3 regions of the Streptomyces shaanxiensis genome follow, and region 2 is predicted to be linked to each of the others. Evidence: riboswitches for the same ligand, from Rfam matches in the RefSeq annotation. Region 2 holds a riboswitch; each other region holds the start of a gene.
What was found. Region 2 has a riboswitch for cobalamin ahead of ABD932_RS15125 (energy-coupling factor ABC transporter permease). Riboswitches for the same ligand answer to the same signal wherever they lie in the genome.

Region 1 (6,658 bases), on a different contig from region 2:
GTCCTGCTGCAGTCGGCCGATGCGCGCGGACCTGGCCCGTGAGGGCGCGCCGGCGGCCCTCGCCCTGGACATGCGCTCGGCCCATCGCTCGTACTCCTGCCGCTTCCAGGCCTTCAGTTCGGCGAGTCTGTCGTTGTACTCCTTCACGGGGTCGCTGTTCAGCCCGACCCGCCCGCGGATCACGGCGAACGCCGCGTTGCCGCCGGTGCCGAACTCCTGGGCCGCGGCCAGGCGTATGGAGTAGGAGGGTTCCTTGATGCCGATCTCGACGAGGTCCTCGTAGAGCGGAGTGGTGTCGATCCTGGCGGAGACGCTCCGCAGTGCGGCTCCCAGTTGCCTGAGCAGCCTCAGCTTGGCGTCGTCGAGGGTGCGCCGGTCCCCCTTGAAACCGGTCCACCTCTTGCGGACTTCGCCGACGATGTCGTCGAGCAGCCTGGGGACCTCCTCCACGCTCTCGATCTCCACGGCCGCCGTGTAGAGATCGAGGGCCTTGGAGTCGTCGGTGCGGCGGCGCGCGGCCGTGCAGAGCCGGCGGGCGAGGCTGTGTCCGCCCACGGGCGACCGGCGGAGCAACTCCTCGATCTCCGACTTCGCCTCGGCCCGGACACCGTCCCGCGGGGCCCTGAGCGCCCCCGTCCGCCGACGTGACAACAGCACCAGGGCCATGAGGAGTTCGCGGCTGGGGCCGGGGGGCTGCAGTGCCTGCTCGACGAGTTCTCCGGCGCCCCGCTCGCCCAGGTGGTTCAGGACGCGGTAGCCGAAGTAGGCCTGGATGATGCTGTGCGGGAAACGGACCCTGCGTTCGAAGCCCTCCACCAGCCCGAGCTTGTCCGCGTTGCGCGCGATCCGGGCGAGGGCGGCACGGCACTGGTCCATGTTGCCCCGTCGCAGCCTCCTGCGCTCCTCCGGGCCGAGCCGCCGGCAGAGCACGTCCCAGATCTGCTGCCGGTGCCACTCGGAGAAGACGTTGCCCCGCCTGCCGTACCGGTCGAAGCCGCGTCCGCTGGACCACAGGTGCTCGGCCCGGGCCTGCGCGCGCCGCACCGGACCGGGGTGGACGTCCGTGTCGAGCAGCTCCCCGAAGCCGACCTCCAGACGGTCCTGGAGCAGTCCTACGCAGGCCAGCGCGGAGACCACTTCGAGGGTGTCGCGGCGCTCCTGCCGGGACAGGGTGACATCCTCGCGCAGCCGGCCCTCGCACAGCGCCTCGTCCCAGGTCTGCAGCAGCCAGAGCCGCAGTGTGCCGCGGTCACGGCTGCGGGTGTTCATGTGCTGCGGGTCGTCGTCCGGCCGATCGTGCTCCAGGGCTCCGTGGCGGTGCAGTTCACGGGCTATCTGCAGGTAGACGGGTGACTCGGTGACCTCGGCCGTCTCCACGATCCAGTCCACGCGGCGCTCGTCCGTCTCCGGGACCCGCGCCTGGACGAAGCGCAGGGCTTCCTCCTCGCTGAGCGGTTCCAACTCCACGATCGCGGCCGGAGTGCTCTCCAGCGGGCTGTGCGGCCGGGAGGCGATGACGAGGGGGAGTTTCTCGGCGTGGGCCCGCTCGATGGCCCGCCGGATGATGTTGTCCCGGTTCTGCTGGAGGCCGTCGCCGAGGAGGGCCTCCTCCAGCCCGTCGGCGATGACGACCGGCTTGTCGTCGGCGAGCAGTTGCTGCCAGACCCGGTCGGTCTTGCTGCGCGCGAGGATGCCCCGGGGCGCCTCCTCGGCGAAGCGCTGCCTGGCCATGCGCTCGAAGTTCAGGTCGCCGGTCGCGTCCCGCAACCGGATCGGCACGGGCACGGCGTTCTGCTCGGCCAGCAGTTCGGTGAGCCGTACCAGGACGGCGGTCTTGCCCACGCCGACGCCGCCGACCAGCAGATAGGGCCGGCGTGTGTCGCGCTCCCGCAGCCGTTCGGCGATGACCTGGGCGATCTCCTCCCGGCCCACGATCTCGGCGGTGTCCGGGCCGGCGGTGAGCACCAGCCGGTGGGGGTCGTCCCGCGCCTTCGCGAGATAGCGCCGCTTGGTCCACCGGTACCACCAGAACAGAAAGAGGGTGGCGGCGATCGACGCGCCGAGCACCGGGCCGACGAAGCGCATGACGGCGTCGAACCCCTCGCTGTCCTGCCGCCATTTCTCGAAGCGGGTCGTGTTACTCGTGATCACGATGTACAGGCCCTGCACGGCCCAGGCGAGCAGGGCGAGCGCGGCCACGATCCAGACGGCCCGGGTGACGTTGGTGTAGGAGATCCAGCGGCGCCATTTCCTGGGGCGGGTGGTGCCGCGGCGGGCCTCCAGACGGATCGTCAGCCGGTGCCAGTGGCCCACGAACCCCCGCCTGGCCCAGCTGCCCGCCCGCCTCGGAGCCAGTGTCGCCATCGGCGCGTTGCGCGGCCGCTCCTTGCCGGGCGGGTGACGGACGACCCTCGTCATCGGACGACCCTCGTCATCGTGCGTCTCCTTCCGAGAAGGCTCTCGAAACGGAGGGACCGCGGGCGCCGACACCTACCTCCATGGAAGCACTCCCGGAACTCCCCGCAACCCGGCGGCCCTCGGCGAAAACCCCAGGCCGCCGCCGTACCGGTCCGGCAGACTCGGCCGCATGGACATCGTGATCCGGCAGGCGAGACCCGCCGAGTACGAGGCACTCGGCGAGATCACCGCCCAGGCCTACCTCCAGGACGGCCTCCTCGACTTCGGCGAGCACGACGAGTACCTCGGCGTACTGAAGGACGTGGCAAGGCGGGCGGCCGCCGCCGAGGTACTGGTGGCCACCGACGGCGACAAGCTCCTGGGCGGCGTCACCTTCGTCCCGTCCGGCGGCCCCATGGCCGACATAGCCCGCTCCGGCGAGGCCGAGATCCGGATGCTCGCCGTCGATCACACGGCGCGGGGACGCGGAGCCGGCGAGGCCCTCGTACGCGCCTGCGTCGAACGCGCACGGGCCACGGAGGGCTGCGTACGCATCGTCCTGTCCTCCCAGCGCACCATGCACGGCGCCCACCGCATCTACGAACGTCTGGGCTTCGTCCGCACACCGGATCGGGACTGGAATCCGATCCCGCACCTCACCGACATCACTCTTCTCACCTATGAGTTGACGCTCTGAAACCAGCGCGACACAACATCTGGGGGTGGCGTGGCGGGTGAGCACAAGATGTATGCTCGTCCTCGCTGTCGCCGCAGGGGAATCCGGTGCGAATCCGGAACTGTCCCGCAACGGTGTACTTGTGCATGTCTGCTCCCGGGACGCGGTTCCCGGGACACGGCGCGCACAGGAGTCAGTCCGAGGACCTGCCGACAGCGCGCCCGGCCACCCGGCCGGTGCGCTCTGACGTCCGGGCCTCGTGGAGTGGGTCGGTGGACGCGACGCCGCGTGCGCTCGTGTGCTGCCCCCTGCCCTCCGCAAGGCCCCCGTGCCGAGCGAGGGAGAGCCCCCACGTGACCATCGCGCCAGCAGATCCGGCCTCAGCCGTCCCGACCGTCGCCATCGACGAGGACGCCCCGGGAACCGCCTTGCTGCGGACCCTGACCGAGCTGACCGCCGACCTCCCCGACGCCGACGCCGGCCGGGTCGCCGCCGCCGCGCTGCGCGGCCGGTCCGCCCGCGCCGACGAGGCGGAGCTGCGCGAGCTGGCCACCGAGGCGGCGGCCGGCCTCATCTCCGAGGACCCCGCCTACAGCAGGCTGGCCGCCCGGTTGCTGACCATCTCCATCGCCGCCGAGGCCGCCTCGCAGGGCGTCACGTCCTTCACCGAGTCGGTCGCGGTCGGGCACCGCGAGGGCCTCGTCGCCGACCGGACCGCCGAGTTCGCGCGGATCCACGCGGCCCGCCTCGACGCCCTGATCGACACCGGCGCCGACGACCGCTTCGGCTACTTCGGCCTGCGCACCCTGCACAGCCGGTACCTGCTCCGGCACCCGATCACCCGCAAGGTCATCGAGACGCCCCAGCACTTCATGCTGCGCGTCGCCGCCGGTCTCGCCGAGGACGACACCGTCCGCTCCGTCGATGAAGTCGCCGCGCTCTACGGGCTCATGAGCCGCCTCGACTACCTCCCCTCCTCCCCCACCCTCTTCAACTCCGGCACCCGGCACCCCCAGATGTCGTCCTGCTACCTCCTCGACTCCCCGCTCGACGAGCTGGACTCCATCTACGACCGCTACCACCAGGTCGCCCGCCTCTCGAAGCACGCCGGCGGCATCGGCATCGCGTACTCCCGCGTCCGCAGCCGCGGTTCGCTGATCCGCGGCACCAACGGCCACTCCAACGGCATCGTCCCGTTCCTGAAGACGCTCGACGCCTCCGTCGCCGCCGTGAACCAGGGCGGCCGGCGCAAGGGTGCCGCCGCGGTCTACCTGGAGACCTGGCACTCCGACATCGAGGAGTTCCTGGAGCTGCGCGACAACACCGGTGAGGACGCCCGGCGTACGCACAACCTGAACCTCGCGCACTGGATCCCGGACGAGTTCATGCGCCGGGTCAACGCCGACCAGCCGTGGTCGCTGTTCTCGCCGTCGGACGTGCCCGAGCTGGTCGACCTGTGGGGCGAGGAGTTCGACGCGGCCTACCGCAAGGCGGAGGCGGCCGGGCTCGCCAAGAAGACCATCCCCGCCCGTGACCTGTACGGCCGCATGATGCGTACCCTCGCGCAGACCGGCAACGGCTGGATGACCTTCAAGGACGCCGCCAACCGCACCGCCAACCAGACGGCGCTGCCCGGCCATGTCGTCCACTCCTCCAACCTCTGCACGGAGATCCTGGAGGTCACGGACGACGGGGAGACGGCGGTCTGCAACCTGGGGTCGGTCAACCTCGGATCCTTCGTGAACACGATGACCGGCGACATCGACTGGGAGCGGCTCGACGCCACGGTCCGCACGGCCGTCACGTTCCTCGACCGGGTCGTCGACATCAACTTCTACCCGACCGAGCAGGCGGGCCGGTCGAACGCGAAGTGGCGGCCGGTGGGCCTGGGCGCGATGGGCCTGCAGGACGTCTTCTTCAAACTGCGGCTGCCCTTCGACTCGCCGGAGGCCAAGGCGCTCTCCACCCGTATCGCCGAGCGCATCATGCTCGCCGCGTACGAGGCCTCCGCCGACCTCGCCGAGCGCAACGGCCCGCTCCCGGCCTGGGAGAAGACCCGTACGGCCAAGGGTGTCCTGCACCCCGACCACTACGGTGTCGAGCTGACCTGGCCGGAGCGCTGGGCCGCGCTGCGCAGCCGTATCGCCACGACCGGCATGCGCAACTCCCTGCTGCTCGCGATCGCGCCCACCGCCACCATCGCCTCGATCGCCGGCGTCTACGAGTGCATCGAGCCGCAGGTCTCCAACCTGTTCAAGCGCGAGACGCTGTCCGGCGAGTTCCTCCAGGTCAACTCCTACCTGGTGCAGGAGTTGAAGGACCTGGGCGTCTGGGACGCCCGCACCCGCGAGGCGCTGCGCGAGTCGAACGGCTCGGTGCAGGACTTCGCCTGGATCCCGGCGGACGTACGGGCCCTGTACCGCACGGCGTGGGAGATCCCCCAGCGCGGCCTGATCGACATGGCGGCGGCGCGGACCCCGTTCCTCGACCAGTCCCAGTCCCTGAACCTCTTCCTGGAGACGCCGACCATCGGCAAGCTCTCCTCGATGTACGCGTACGCCTGGAAGTCGGGCCTGAAGACGACGTACTACCTGCGCTCACGCCCGGCGACCCGCATCGCCCGCGCCGCCCAGGGCCAGGCGCAGCCCGAGAAGACCATCCCCGTCCAGCAGGTCGCCGAGCCCGACGCCGTCGCCTGCTCCCTGGAAAACCCCGAGTCCTGCGAGGCCTGCCAGTAATGACCACCCGTAACGCCAATCTCCTCGACCCGGGCTTCGAGCTGACCCTGCGCCCCATGCGCTACCCGGACTTCTACGAGCGCTACCGGGACGCGATCAAGAACACCTGGACCGTCGAGGAGGTCGACCTCCACTCGGACGTCGCCGACCTGGCGAAGCTGTCCGAGGGCGAGCAGCACATGATCGGCCGGCTGGTCGCGTTCTTCGCGACGGGCGACTCGATCGTGGCGAACAACCTGGTGCTGACGCTGTACAAGCACATCAACTCCCCCGAGGCGCGGCTGTATCTGAGCCGGCAGCTCTTCGAGGAGGCCGTGCACGTCCAGTTCTACCTGACGCTGCTCGACACCTATCTGCCCGACCCGGAGGACAGGGCGGCGGCCTTCGACGCCGTCGAGAACATCCCCTCCATCCGGGAGAAGGCCGAGTTCTGCTTCAAGTGGATCAACGAAGTCGAGAAGCTGGAGCGCCTGGAGACCAAGGCCGACCGGCGTCGCTTCCTGCTCAACCTGATCTGCTTCGCGGCGTGCATCGAGGGCCTGTTCTTCTACGGCGCCTTCGCGTACGTCTACTGGTTCCGCAGCCGGGGCCTGCTGCACGGCCTGGCCACCGGCACCAACTGGGTGTTCCGCGACGAGACGATGCACATGAGCTTCGCCTTCGACGTCGTCGACACCGTCCGCAAGGAGGAGCCGGAGCTCTTCGACGACGAACTCCAGCAGCAGGTCACCGACATGCTGCGGGAGGCCGTCGAGGCCGAGCTCCAGTTCGGGCGCGACCTGTGCGGTGACGGCCTCCCCGGCATGAACACCGAGTCGATGCGGCAGTACCTGGAGTGCGTCGCCGA
Region 2 (6,658 bases):
TGCGACCGCCGTCGCAGCCGACGAGGTGGCGCGAGCGCAGCCGGGTGCCGTCGGCCAGCTCGACACTCACTCCCTCGTCGTCCTGGCTCAGCCCGATCAGTTCGCAGCCGCGCCGGATCTCGGCCCCGAGCTCAGTGGCGCGCTCGGCGAGCAGGCGATCGACAACGGGCTGCGGGATGCCGAGGACGTACGAGTGCGCGGTGTCCAGCCGGTCGGGCCATCCCTTGGTGATGCCGGCGAAGAACCCGCCCACCGCGATCTGCCGGCCATGCGCGAGGAACTGCTCCAGCAGACCGCGCTGGGCCATGACTTCGATGCTGCGCACATGCAGACCGAGCGCGCGGACCACCTTGGTCGGCTCCGCCTCCTTCTCCAGCACGACCACCTGCACACCATGCAGCCGAAGCTCGCAGGCCAGCATCAAACCGGTCGGTCCGCCACCGGCAACGATCACGTCGATCATCAGAACCCCCTGTCGTCGAGCGGAGATTCTGCAGTACGAGCAGGGCCTTGCCGCAAGGCCCCCAGTGCGCTATATGTTGAGAGTGGCAAGGAGTCGGTGACCTCCTTGCCTTTCCCTTTTTGCGGACGTCTGCCGAAGACTGTCGATGTGTCAGCCGTCGGCAGGCATCGCGGGAGCGGCGTGGGCCGCCGCCAGTGCGGCCAGTTCCTCCGCGTCGCGTGGACCGGGTGCCGTGTCCTCCAACAGCCCGTGCGCGCGCAGCAGTTGTGTTGCCGCGATGCCCCACGGCAACCGCAGCCCCGCCTGCCGGAGGAGTTCGGTGCGGGACAGCATCGTGGCCGCGGGGCCGGTGCGTACCCCGGACGGGGTGAGGAGGGCCGTCTCGTCGGCCCAGCGCAGGGCCAGGTCGACGTCGTGGGTGGCCATCACGACCGTGGTGCCGGACGCGCGCAGCCCGCCGAGGGTGGCGAGCAGGCGTTCCTGGCCGTCGGGGTCGAGCCCGGCGGTCGGCTCGTCCAGGATCAGCACACGGGGCCGCATCGCCACGGCGCCGGCGATGGCGGTGCGCTTGCGCTGGCCGTACGACAGCAGGTGCGTGGGCCGGTCGGCCAGCGCCGTGATGTCCAGGGCGGCGAGCGCCTCGTCGACCCGCGCCCGTACCTCGGCGTCGGGCAGGCCCAGGTTCAGCGGGCCGAAGGAGACGTCCTGGGCGACGGACGCGGCGAAGAGCTGGTCGTCGGGGTCCTGCACCACCAGCTGGACGGTCGTCCGCAGCCGGGTCAGCCCCTTGCGGTCGTACGCGACCCGCTCACCCTCCACCGTCAGCCGGCCGGAGTCCGGGCGCAGACCGCCACTGAGCAGCCGCATCAGCGTGGTCTTGCCGGTGCCGTTGCGCCCGAGCAGCGCAAGCGCGCGCCCCTCGTGCACGTCGAAGTCGAGGTCGCTGAGGACGAGGGGCCCGTCCTCGTAGGCGTAGGACGCGCCCCGCAGGGCGACCAGGGCGGTGGGCTCGCTCATGGCAGGGCCCTTTCCAGTACGAGGGTGAGGGCGGCCAGCGCTGCGAGGAGGGCGCAACTAGCGGCCGTGAAGCGGACGGAGACGCGGGCCTCGGGCACCAGGACGCGCAGGGTGCCGTCGTAGCCGCGCCCGGCGAGCCCGGCCTGGAGCCGGGTGGCCCGGTCGAAGGCCCGTATGAAGGCGGTGGCGCCGAGGCCGGCCAGTGAACGCCACTCCGCGGCCCGGTCGGTGTGCCCGAGCCGGGCTGCCTGTGCCTCCCGGATGCGGCGGACGGAGTCCAGCAGCAGGAAGCTCATGCGATACGTGACCAGGGCGACGTCCACGACGGGCGCGGGCACCCCGGCCTTCACCAGACGGGGCAGCAGGTCGGACATCGGGGTGGTGAACGCGAACAGCAGCACCCCGAGCGAGGCGGCCGAGGTGCGCAGCAGCAGCTCTCCGGCCCGCAGCCCGCCGTCCTCGGCGAGGGACACGAAGCCCTCGGGCCCGCCGACCTGGACGAGCAGAGTCAGCGCACCGGTCACGCAGAAGCCCAACGGCACACGGTAGGCACGCCACAGCCGCCGCGCGGGCACGCCCGCCGGACCCAGGAGCACGGTCAGGGCGGTGACCAGGATCAGCGCGGCTCCCGGCCAGGGCGGCAGCGAGACGGCGAGCACGGTGAGGCCGAGCCCGAGCACGGCCTTGTCCACGGGGTGACGGCGGCGCCAGCGACTGCTGTGCGCCGCCGCGTCGATCGGCAGCACGCGGGCTCAGGCCCGTTCGGCGGGGGACTCGTCCGGTGTGGCCTCGGTCTCCCGCTGGGCGAGCGCCCGCTGTTCTCCCTGCCGCCGCCCGCGGTGCAGCCCGAAGTAGTAGGCGAGGACACCGGCGCCGAGCGCTGCCTGGAGGGAGAACAGGGCCGACTCGATCTCACCCGACGGCGGCTCGTACAGCGGCGAGAACCAGGGCTCGTAGTCCGGCTTGATCTCGGTGATCGCCGTCTCCGCCTCGCCGTCGGCGCCCGTGAACGGCTCCTCCTTGTGGTCGCCGAGGCCCAGGGCCAGCGGCAGCACGGCGAGGGCGGCCACGACGAGCAGCAGCAGGACGTTGATCTTCGTGTTCTTGCTCATCGGGCCACCGCCTCGGTCTGGGTCGCGGACTGCTTCTTGGTGAGGAGCACGCCCAGCCGGGTCAGTTCCCCCTTGCTGGACTGCACCAGCAGCCGCATCACGAGCACCGTGAGCAGTCCCTCGCTGACCGCGAGCGGGATCTGGGTGATGGCGAAGATGGACCCGAACTTGCCGAGCGCGCCCAGGAATCCGCTGCTCGGGTCGGGGAAGGCGAGCGCCAGCTGGACGCTGGTGACGCAGTAGGTGGACAGGTCGGCGAGGAACGCCCCGAAGAAGACGGCGACCATCAGCGGCACGTCGTAGCGGCGCAGCAGTTTGTAGATCGCGTATCCGGCCCAGGGGCCGACGATCGCCATCGAGAAGACGTTGGCGCCGAGCGTGGTCAGACCGCCGTGCGCGAGCAGCAGCGCCTGGAAGAGCAGGGTGATGGTGCCCAGGACCGCCATGATCGGTGGCCGGAACAGGATGGCGCCGAGCCCCGTGCCGGTGGGATGCGAGCAGCTGCCGGTCACCGAGGGCAGCTTCAGCGCGGACAGGACGAAGGTGAAGGCTCCGGAGGCGCCGAGGAGCAGTGTGCTCTCCGGGTGCTCCCTGACCTCACGGGTGAGTGACCGGACTCCGTGGACTACGAACGGCGCGGACGCGACGCCCCAGGCGACCGCGTGCGCCGGCGGGAGGAAACCCTCGGCTATGTGCATGGCTCAGCAGACCCTCTCCAGCACCTCGTGGATGGTTGACGCGCCTTGGCCGGTCTCCTGGCTGACGGGTACCACCGCCCGTGCTCCGCCTTCCCGGGTCCTAGGACCCAGTGGCTGCCCGTGAGGGCTGGAGCCGGACTTCCCGATTCACAGTGGCGAGGGCCGCACCGGCATCACACCGGATTTCCCGTTCACCAAGGCGTGGTGACAGTAGTGCCCGCACAGGGTGGCTGACAAGCGCGCCTGGGGGGCGTGAAAGTGGCGTTCGTCCCCTTCATGGCGGGTTCCCTCGTCGGCGCGTAACGTGACGGAACATGAAGATCCTCATCAGCGCCGACATGGAGGGCGCCACCGGCGTGACCTGGCCGGGCGACGTGCTGCCGGGGACGCCGCAGTGGGAGCGGTGCCGGGGGATGTTCACCTCGGACGTCGACGCCGCCGTGCTGGGCTTCTTCGACGGGGGCGCCGACTCCGTCCTCATCAACGAGGCCCACTGGAGCATGCGCAATCTGCTGCTCGAACGGCTCGACGAGCGGGCCGAGATGCTCACCGGCCGGCACAAGGCGCTGTCCATGGTCGAGGGCGTGCAGCACGGCGACGTGGACGGCATCGCCTTCGTCGGTTACCACGCGGGCGCCGGGATGGAGGGTGTCCTCGCGCACACCTACCTCGCGAACCAGATCACAGGGGTGTGGCTGAACGACGTACGGGCGAGCGAGGGGCTGCTGAACGCGCACGTCGTCGCCGAGTACGGCGTCCCCGTCGTCCTCGTCACCGGCGACGACGTGGCCTGCGAGGACGCGCTCGGGTACGCGCCCGAGGCGCTGAAGGTCGCCGTCAAGGACCATGTGTCGCGGTACGCGGCCGTGTGCCGAACGCCGGCCAGGACCGCCGCCGACATCCGTGCCGCGGCCAAGGAGGCGGCCGCGCTGGCGGTCCGTCAGCAGCCGGTGAGCGCCGGTCCGTTCACCGTGGCCGTCGAGTTCGACGCCGAGCATCTCGCGATGGCCGCCACCGTGGTCCCCGGCGTCGACCGGATCGGGGAGCGAAAGGTGGCGTACACCAGCGAGCGCATGTACGAGGGAATCCGTACCTTCAAGGCGGTCACCACGATCGTCTCGGCCGCGGTGGAGGAGCAGTATGGCTGACGGGCAGGCGCTGGACGAGGTCGTGACGTTCACCTCCGACCTCATCCGCATCGACACCACCAACCGGGGTGGCGGTGACTGCCGGGAGCGCCCCGCCGCCGAGTACGCCGCCGCACGGCTGGCCGAGGCGGGTCTGGAACCCACCCTGCTGGAGCGCACCGAGGGCCGTACGAACGTCGTCGCCCGCATCGAGGGCACCGACCCGTCGGCGGACGCGCTGCTCGTCCACGGTCACCTGGACGTGGTGCCCGCCCAGGCCGACGAGTGGAGCGTGCACCCCTTCTCCGGGGAGATCCGCGACGGGGTCGTGTGGGGCCGGGGCGCGGTCGACATGAAGAACATGGACGCGATGATCCTGGCCGTCGTCCGGGCCTGGGCCCGCGAGGGCGTCCGGCCCCGCCGGGACGTCGTGATCGCGTTCACCGCCGACGAGGAGGCAAGCGCCGAGGACGGCTCCGGGTTCCTCGCGGACCGGCACGCCGGGCTGTTCGAGGGCTGCACCGAGGGCATCAGCGAGTCCGGCGCGTTCACCTTCCACGACGGCGGCGGGCGGCAGATCTACCCCCTCGCGGCCGGGGAACGCGGCACCGGCTGGCTCAAGCTCACGGCACACGGGCGGGCCGCGCACGGCTCCCGGCCCAACCGGGAGAACGCGGTGACCCGCCTCGCCGCGGCCGTCACGCGGATCGGCGCCCACGAGTGGCCGCTGCGGCTGACGCCGACGGTCCGCGCCGCCCTGACCGAACTCGCCGCGCTGTACGGCCTCGACGCCGGCCTGGACGACGTGGACGGCCTGCTGGAGAAGCTCGGCCCCGCGGCCAAGCTGGTCGAGGCGACCGTCCGCAACAGCGCCAACCCGACCATGCTGGAAGCCGGTTACAAGATCAACGTGATCCCGGGGGAGGCCGTGGCATACGTCGACGGCCGGTATCTGCCTGGCTTCGAGGACGAGTTCCGCGCGACCATCGATGAACTCACCGGGCCGGACGTGGACTGGGAGTTCCACCACCACGAGGTGGCCCTCCAGTCGCCGGTGGACTCGCCGACGTACGCCCGTATGCGGGCCGCCGTCGAGGAGTTCGCGCCCGAGGGGATCGTGGTGCCGTACTGCATGCCGGGCGGCACGGACGCCAAGCAGTTCTCCCGGCTCGGCATCACCGGCTACGGCTTCTCGCCGCTGAGGCTGCCGGAGGGCTACGACTACGGGGCCATGTTCCACGGCGTCGACGAGCGGGTGCCCATCGAGGCACTGCACTTCGGCGTCCGCGTTCTCGACCGTTTTCTGCGCACGGCCTAGGAGAGTTGGGGGAGACAGTGCGGACGCTGGCGTACGGTTCCTGGCCCTCGCCCATCGACGCGGCCATCGCCGCCGCGCACGACGGGCGCCCCGAGTATGTGGGCTTCGTGGGCGACGAGGCGTGGTGGACCGAGCCGCGGCCCACGCAGGGCGGGCGGCGCACGCTGGTGCGGCGGCGGGCCGACCGCTGCGAGGAGTCGGTGCTGCCCGCCGAGTGGAATGTGCGCAGCCGGGTCGTCGAGTACGGCGGACAGCCCTGGGCGGGCGCGATGGTGGACGGCCGGTGGCTCGTCGTCTTCGTCAACTTCGCCGACCAGCGGCTCTACCGGTACGAGGAGGGCGGCGAGCCGCGTCCGCTCACTCCCGTGTCGCCGGTGGGCGGCGGACTGCGCTGGGTGGAGCCGCAGGTGCGGCTCGGACTCGGTGAAGTGTGGTGCGTGCTTGAGGAGTTCACGGGGGCGGGGCCGACCGATGTGCGGCGCGTCCTGGCCGCGGTCCCGCTGGACGGCTCGGCGGCCGAGGACCGGGATGCCGTACGCGAACTCATCGACGACCGGCACCGGTTCGTCACCGGCCCCCGGATCTCGCCCGACGGGCGGCGCGCGGTGTGGCTCGCCTGGGACCATCCGCGGATGCCGTGGGACGGTACGGAACTGCTCGTCGCCGATGTCGGCCCCGACGGCACTTTCGGGCGCCCGCAGACCGTTGCCGGGGGCCCGGAGGAGTCGATCGCGCAGGTCGACTGGTCGGCCGACGGCCGGCTGCTGTACGCGAGCGACCGCAGCGGCTGGTGGAACCTCTACCGGGACGGCGAACCGCTCTGTCCGCGCGAGGAGGAGTTCGGCGGACCGCTGTGGAAGCTCGGCCTGCGCTGGTTCGCGCCGCTGGCGGGCGGGCTGATCGCCGTCGTGCACGGACGTGGC
Region 3 (6,658 bases), on a different contig from region 2:
CGTGACGCGGCCGCGCAGGGTGCCGCCGGTGAAGTGCGGGACGAGTCCGCTCACCGCGCCGAGGACCGTGGACTTGCCCACGCCCGACGGGCCGACGAGCAGGACCAGTTCGCCCTCGGGCACCTCGAAGTCCACGCCCTGGACGGTGGGTTCGGCGGCGCCGTCGTACGTCACGGAGACGTTCTCGAAGCGGATCACGACGGCTCCTTGAGGGCGGGACTCTGAGGTGACGGAATTCTGGGGGAGGGACTTCTGGGGGCGGGGCTGATGAAGGCGGGGAGCAGGCCCAGGAGGACGGCCGCCGCCGGCCACAGGGGGAGGGTGGGTGCGACGAGGGGGATCACGCCGGGGTTCAGGGCCGCCGGGTCGCGGGTCGCGGCGAGGGTCAGCAGGGCGGCGACCGCCGCGCCGGAACCGGCGACCAGCCAGGCGCGGGTGTTCCAGCGGTCGGGGCGGTAGCGGGTGCGCAGGGTGCGGCGACCGCCCAGGCGCAGGCCCGCCAGGGCGGCGGTGAGTCCGGTGAGCAGCACCGGCAGTCCGTACGTGCCGCCTTCGGCGGTCAGCAGCCCGTACGTTCCGGCGCAGACGCCGAGGAGGCCGCCGAGGGTGAGCGCGGTGGTCGTACGGCGGACGCGGGGCGGGACGTCGGCGGTACGGCCGTAGCCGCGGGCGTCCATCGCGGCGGCCAGGGCGACCGAGCGCTCCAACGCGCCCTCCAGGACCGGGAGCCCGACCTGCAGGAGGCCGCGGATGCCGGTGTCAGGGCGGCCGCGCAGGCGGCGGGCGGCGCGCAGGCGCTGGACGTCGGCGATGAGGTTGGGGGCGTAGGTGAGGGCCACGACCACCGCGACGCCCATTTCGTACAGGGCGCCGGGGAGGGACTTGAGCAGGCGGGTGGGGTTGGCGAGGGAGTTCGCGGCGCCTACGCAGATGAGGAGGGTGGCCAGTTTGAGGCCCTCGTAGAAGGCCTTGACCAGGGTCTCGGCGGTGACCTTGCCGCCCAGGCGGATGCCCTGCGCCCAGTGGGGGAGGGGGACTTCGGGGAGCGTGACGATCACGTGGGTGCCGGGGAGGGGGGAGCCGAGGGTCACCGCGAAGAGGAGGCGGATGAGGAGGACGGCCAGGGCGAGTTTGACGAAGGCCGTGTAGGAGCGGGCCCAGGGGGCCTGGGGGCGGCAGGTCGCCACCACGTAGGCGGAGGTCGCTATGAGGAGGGTGAGGAGGAGCGGGTTGGTGGTGCGGGTCGCGGCGGTGCCGAGGGCCAGGGACCAGAGCCACCAGGCGCCGGGGTGCAGCTGGGACGACTGCCCACCGCTACGGATGCCTGAGTGACTAGGCATTCCGGCGCCGCCGTGCCTGCCATACCGCCGCCGCGCCCAGCACCGCCACCACGGCGATCCCGGCCACCAGGCCCACTGACGGGCCGCCCTCCGAATCGTCCTTCTTCTCCGCCGCTTCCTTCTCGGCCGCCTGCTCCTCGGTCGCCGTCGGCTTCCCGGCCCCCGACACCTGCTCCCCGCACCCCTGCTCCGGATAGCCGGCGATCGCGCACAGCAGGGCGTTCGTGTCGTAGCGCAGGGGCTTGGCCACCGAGGCCAGGGCCTCTGCCGTGGTGGCGTCGGCGGGGACGCGAGCGCAGGCCGTACGGCGGGCCGGTGGGGTCTCGTCCGACGGGGCGTCGGCGGTCGTGCCGAAGTCGATGACCAGCGCCACCCGCTTCTCGCCGTCCCGCGCGGGCGTTCTCGCGCAGATCACCTCGAACACGGCGGCGCCCCTCGGGCGGGCCGCGTCCTTGGAGTCCTCGCTCACCGCGAAGCGGAAACCCTGGACGTCGCCGTCGGACGGGCGGGCCGTGGAGGGGCCCTGGGTGGCGTAGGTCCAGGTGTCGCCGTCGCGGTCCCAGAAGGACCAGTAGCGGTAGCCGGTCGCCTGGGCGGCCTGGGCCGCGCCGACCAGGAGGGTCAGCGCGGCCAGGAGCAGGGCGAGGGTACGAGGGACGGCGAGGGTACGACGGACAGCGAGGGTACGGCGGACGGCGAAGGGACGGCGGTTGGCGAGGGCGTGGCGGATCACGGTCGCTTGCCCTTGTTGCGGCCGCTCATCAGGAAGCCGATGCCGATGCCCGCGACCAGGCCGACGCCGATGATCCACCACAGGCTGACGCCGTTGTCGTCGTCCTGCTTCTCCTGCGACGGCTTCTCCGACTCCGTCGCCGCCGTCCGCGGCGCCGGGCCCTGCGCGTTGAGCTGCTTGACCAGGTCGGTGCCGCCGAAGTCACGCGGGTCGGCGCCCGCCGCGTCGGCGGCGAGGATCAGCTGGGCGTAGGCGGCGGGGCCGCTCTGGGCGGCCCACTGGGCGGCGTTGCGCTCCAGCCAGCGCACGGGCTTCTGCGCTGCCTGGGTACCGGCCCGGGCGGCGAGGGCGACGACCGCGTCCGCGGTGTTGCCGTAGTCGGGCTGGTCCTCGGCGCCGGCGAGGGCGGACTTGAGGTAGCCGTCCTTCTCGACCGCCTTCGTCAGGTACGCGGCGCCGTTGGCAGAGGCCTGCTCCGCGGTGAGGTCGGAGGCGTCGGCGCAGGCGACGTCCTTCTTGTCGCCGGCCTTCGTCGCCAGCATGCCCGTCCCCAGCGTGCCGACCACGGCCGCCGCCGTCGCGTCCGCGTTGGCCGCCAACTTGCCCTTCTTGTCCGGCTGGTAGGCGAAGGCGCCGCCGTCCGCGCACGGCAGGGCGAGCTTCAGCAGCGCGTCGTAGGGCGACTTGCCGTCCTTGCGGACCTCGGCGGGATCCTCGCCGACGGCGTTCAGGGCGCCGATCACGACGGACGTCGAGTTGGCGTCGCTGGCTCCGCCGGGCGTGTAGCCCCAGCCGCCGTCCTTGTTCTGCGCGGACTTCAGCCAGGTCACCGCCTTGCCGGTCTCCTTCTCGTGCCCGCCGACCGCGGCCAGGCCCTGGACGGCGGCGGCCGTGCTGTTGGTGTCGACCATGGTCTTCGCGTCGCACGCCTTGGCGGGGTCGGCACGGAACGCCGCGAACGCCCCATCGGCGCACTGCTGCCCGGCCAGCCAGTCGATCGCCTTGACGGCGGGCTGTACGTCCATCCGGCTCTGCGCGATCAGCGCGAGGGACTGGCGCCAGACGCCGTCGTACGTCGGGTCGGCGGTGCCGTACAGGCCGGCGGGGAGCGCGACGGACGGCGACGCGGACGGGGTGTGGTCGACGGCGACGGCGGGCGTGGCACCGGCCGTGCCGATCACGGTGACGGCGGCCAGGGCCGCGGCGCTGCGGCGGACGTACATGATCGGCGGGTGCCCTTCCCTCAGGGGGCCGGGCAGCACAGGGGAGTCCCCCGGGCGGCTCGGCTCCGCATACCTCGACGGTGCCGTGCTCCGGCCGGTTGCCGGTGCACGTGAGCCGGTCACGAATCCGTACGGGGCGATCCGGCTCACCGGCCTTCGACGACCGGTTCACGGTTGCGGGTCAGCGCCGGATTTGCACCGGCTTCCACCTGTACGGGTGTGATGACGACGCCGTCACTCTACCCGCCCGTAACCCGGACGCTGAGGGCCGCCTGCGCGGGCGGGTAGCTTCGGCCGTGAAGGAAGCGACAGGGGGGACCGTGGGGATCGTGGGGAGACTGCTCGGGTCGGGGCGTACCGCCGACGTGTACGAGATCGACGAGGCGTGGGTGCTGCGCCGGGACCGGGAGGGGTACGGGGACGCGCTCGCCAAAGGGGCGGTGATGGCGCACGTCCGCCAGCACGGCTATCCGGCGCCCCGCGTGCGGCTCGCCGACTCCTCCCGGACCGAGCTGGTGATGCAGCGGCTGTCGGGGCCGACGATGCTGCGGGCGCTGATCGAGGGGGAGATGGACGCGCAGGAGGCGGGCGGCATCCTCGCCCGGCTGCTGCGGCAGCTGCACGGCGTCCCCGCGCGTGGGCCGCAGGGCCAAGTCCTGCATCTCGACCTGCATCCGGACAACGTCGTCCTCACGCCCGACGGCCCGTACGTGATCGACTGGGACAACGCGAGCGAAGGCGATCCCGGCCTCGACTGGGGCTCCTCCGCGGTGATCCTCGCCCAGGTCGCCGTAGGAGACGAAGCCATCGCCGAGCCCGCCCGCGCGCTCCTGGCCGGCCTGCTCGCCGACCCGTCCGGCCTCACCGAGAACGGCCTCACCGAGAACGGCCTCGCGGAGGCGCTGCGCCGCCGGGCCGCGAATCCGACGATGACTCGGCGGGAGGTCGAACTGCTGGGTGCTGCGGAGGAGTTGATCCGTACGTTCCTGCGGGACTAGTTCCATCCGTCTCCGCGGGAGCGGCCGCCGCCGCATCACAGGCGCCTAGTCGCCGGCCCTCGGGGTCGGGCCGCCGAAGGGGAGGTGGAGGGTGCGCGCGGTGAGCAGCCAGGTGCCGTCCGGCTGTCTGCGGAAGGCGTCCTCGTAGGTGCCGATCTGGACAGGAGGTCCGGGCGGGACCATGCCGCCGGTGTGGCCGTCTACGCGGTACGTCGTGAAGTACGAGACCGCCGTCGCCGTGTCCGGGGAGGTGACCGTGACGAGGATGTTGGACATCATGCGGCGGGAGAGCCGGTCGGCGGGGCGGGAGCCGAAGTACGCGCGGAGTGCGTCGCGGCCCTGGACCAACCGGTCGCCCTCCGGCCAGGACCAGGTGCCGTCCTCGGTGAACAGCTCGGCGACGGAGGCGGGTTCGCCGAGGTCGAGGCGGTGGACGAAGTCGATGACGATGCGCTCGCAGGCGCGTTCGGCGATAAGCTGCTCCATGGGCACGTATTAAACGGCCACTTGAACAGGCCACTTAAACGGCCACGTACGTCACCGGCTCACTCCCGGCCACCGCCTCCGCCCTCCCCAACTTCACCAGCCGCCGCAGATGGGCCTCCGCCTCCGCGATCGCGATGTTCCTCGATCCATACGGGATTTGGTCCCAGGGCCGGTTCCACTCCATGCGCTCGGCGAGCTGCCAGGGCGTGAGGGGTTCGGCGAGGAGGGCGAGGAGGCCGGTGAGGCGGGACTCGTGGTGGGTCAGCAACTCCCGTACGCGGGCGGGCGCGTCGGTGAACGCGTGCTGGTGGGCCGGGAGGATCTCGGCGGGGGCGAGGCCGCCGACGCGTTCGAGGGAGGCGAGGTAGTCGCCGAGGGGGTCGGTGACGGCCGTGTCCTCGGGGTCCTCGTACAGGCCGATGTGCGGGGTGATCCCGGGCAGCAGATGGTCGCCGGAGAACAGGCGTCCGCTGCCCGGGAGTTGGGCCGGATGCTCCTCCTCCAGGTGCAGACAGACGTGGCCGGGGGTGTGGCCCGGGGTCCAGATCGCGCGCAGGCGGCGGCCGGGGAGGCCGAGGAGTTCGCCGGGGACGATCTCGCGGTCGGGGAGGGCGGGGGAGAAGCCGGGCAGGGTGCTCGGGCGGCGGGCGGCGCGCAGGGGGGACACATGGGCGTCGGGGGCGCCGGCCGCGGTGAGCTTGTCCGCCATGTAGGAGAACCAGCGCTCGGGGTGGGTCGCGCGGGTGCGCCGTACGATCGCCGCGTCCGCCGCGTGCATCGCGATCCAGGCGCCGGAGGCCTCGCGCACCTTGGCGGACAGGCCGTGGTGGTCGGGGTGGTGGTGGGTGATCACCACGCCGTGGACGTCACCGGTCGCGGTGCCGCATGCGGCGAGGCCCTCGGCGAGGGTGTCCCAGGAGGCCGGGTCGTCCCAGCCGGTGTCGACGAGCACCGGGCCGCGGTCGGTGTCGACGACGTACACGAGGGTGTGGCCGAGCGGGTTGTCAGGGATGGGGACCTGGATGGACCGGACGCCGCCGCCGTGGTCGTACACCTGCGCCATGGGCTCCCCAATCGCCGCGACACGTTCCGGCCGACCGGGCCACTATAACTAGAACGAGTTTCGATGGGAGCCTGAGTCACCCAGGCTTGGCGTTCCGTATCCGCTCCGGGGTCCAGTACTCCCTGATCTCCTCGGGGCTCTTCGTCTCCCGGTGGACGGACACCCCGTTGCCGTCCGTGACGCCGTCCCACTGCGAGACCATCCATGCGGCGCCGCACACCGCCGTCGTCATGGCCGCCGTGAACATCGCCCAGGCGCGCCTGCGCTCACGGTTTGTCGTCATCCGCGGTCCTCCCCGTCGACTTGATCAGCGTAGGCGTCATTGATGTGCGATCCGTGGACTCCTCGTAGTGGAACTGGTATCAGTTCCAGAAGTATCTGATGGACCGTCAGAGTCAGAATCCCAGTAAGGCTCCGGGGAGGCGCCGGCCATGACCGAGCTCGTGGAACACGGACAGCTGTTCATCGGCGGGGAGTTGACCGACCCCCTGGGCAAGGACGTCATCGAGGTGATCTCGCCGCACACGGAGGAGGTCGTCGGACGCGTGCCGCACGCCTCGCCGGCCGACGTCGACCGGGCCGTCGCGGTGGCGCGGAAGGCGTTCGACGAGGGGCCCTGGCCGCGGATGAGCCTCGACGAGCGGATCGAGGTCGTCACCCGCATCAAGGACGGGATAGCCGTACGTCACGAGGAGATCGCCCGCGTGATCTCCTCCGAGAACGGCTCCCCGTACTCCTGGAGCGTCCTCGCGCAGGCACTCGGCGCGATGATGGTGTGGGACGCGGCGATCACGGTCGCACGGAACTTCACGTAC

Region 1: another riboswitch for cobalamin. It lies ahead of ABD932_RS27065 (ribonucleoside-diphosphate reductase subunit alpha); the one in region 2 lies ahead of ABD932_RS15125 (energy-coupling factor ABC transporter permease).
Region 3: another riboswitch for cobalamin. It lies ahead of ABD932_RS09565 (SCO2321 family membrane protein); the one in region 2 lies ahead of ABD932_RS15125 (energy-coupling factor ABC transporter permease).

What each region holds. Positions count from the first base shown of each region.
Region 1 covers NZ_BAAAZY010000012.1:891,863-898,520, reverse strand. Annotated here, with positions in the region: gene ABD932_RS27075 (NACHT domain-containing protein) at 1-2,418, opposite strand, end outside; gene ABD932_RS27070 (GNAT family N-acetyltransferase) at 2,588-3,094, shown strand; cobalamin riboswitch at 3,147-3,301, shown strand; gene ABD932_RS27065 (ribonucleoside-diphosphate reductase subunit alpha) at 3,427-5,811, shown strand; gene ABD932_RS27060 (ribonucleotide-diphosphate reductase subunit beta) at 5,811-6,658, shown strand, end outside.
Region 2 covers NZ_BAAAZY010000010.1:233,620-240,277, forward strand. Annotated here, with positions in the region: gene rox (rifampin monooxygenase) at 1-463, opposite strand, end outside; gene ABD932_RS15110 (energy-coupling factor ABC transporter ATP-binding protein) at 614-1,480, opposite strand; gene cbiQ (cobalt ECF transporter T component CbiQ) at 1,477-2,226, opposite strand; gene ABD932_RS15120 (energy-coupling factor ABC transporter substrate-binding protein) at 2,233-2,592, opposite strand; gene ABD932_RS15125 (energy-coupling factor ABC transporter permease) at 2,589-3,290, opposite strand; cobalamin riboswitch at 3,321-3,504, opposite strand; gene ABD932_RS15130 (M55 family metallopeptidase) at 3,605-4,438, shown strand; gene ABD932_RS15135 (M20/M25/M40 family metallo-hydrolase) at 4,431-5,735, shown strand; gene ABD932_RS15140 (S9 family peptidase) at 5,741-6,658, shown strand, end outside.
Region 3 covers NZ_BAAAZY010000007.1:89,022-95,679, reverse strand. Annotated here, with positions in the region: gene ABD932_RS09580 (ABC transporter ATP-binding protein) at 1-198, opposite strand, end outside; gene ABD932_RS09575 (CbiQ family ECF transporter T component) at 195-1,340, opposite strand; gene ABD932_RS09570 (SCO2322 family protein) at 1,333-1,980, opposite strand; gene ABD932_RS09565 (SCO2321 family membrane protein) at 2,070-3,296, opposite strand; cobalamin riboswitch at 3,413-3,563, opposite strand; gene ABD932_RS09560 (phosphotransferase) at 3,626-4,294, shown strand; gene ABD932_RS09555 (nuclear transport factor 2 family protein) at 4,340-4,780, opposite strand; gene ABD932_RS09550 (Strvi_7410 family MBL fold metallo-hydrolase) at 4,815-5,843, opposite strand; gene ABD932_RS09545 (hypothetical protein) at 5,920-6,126, opposite strand; gene ABD932_RS09540 (aldehyde dehydrogenase) at 6,275-6,658, shown strand, end outside.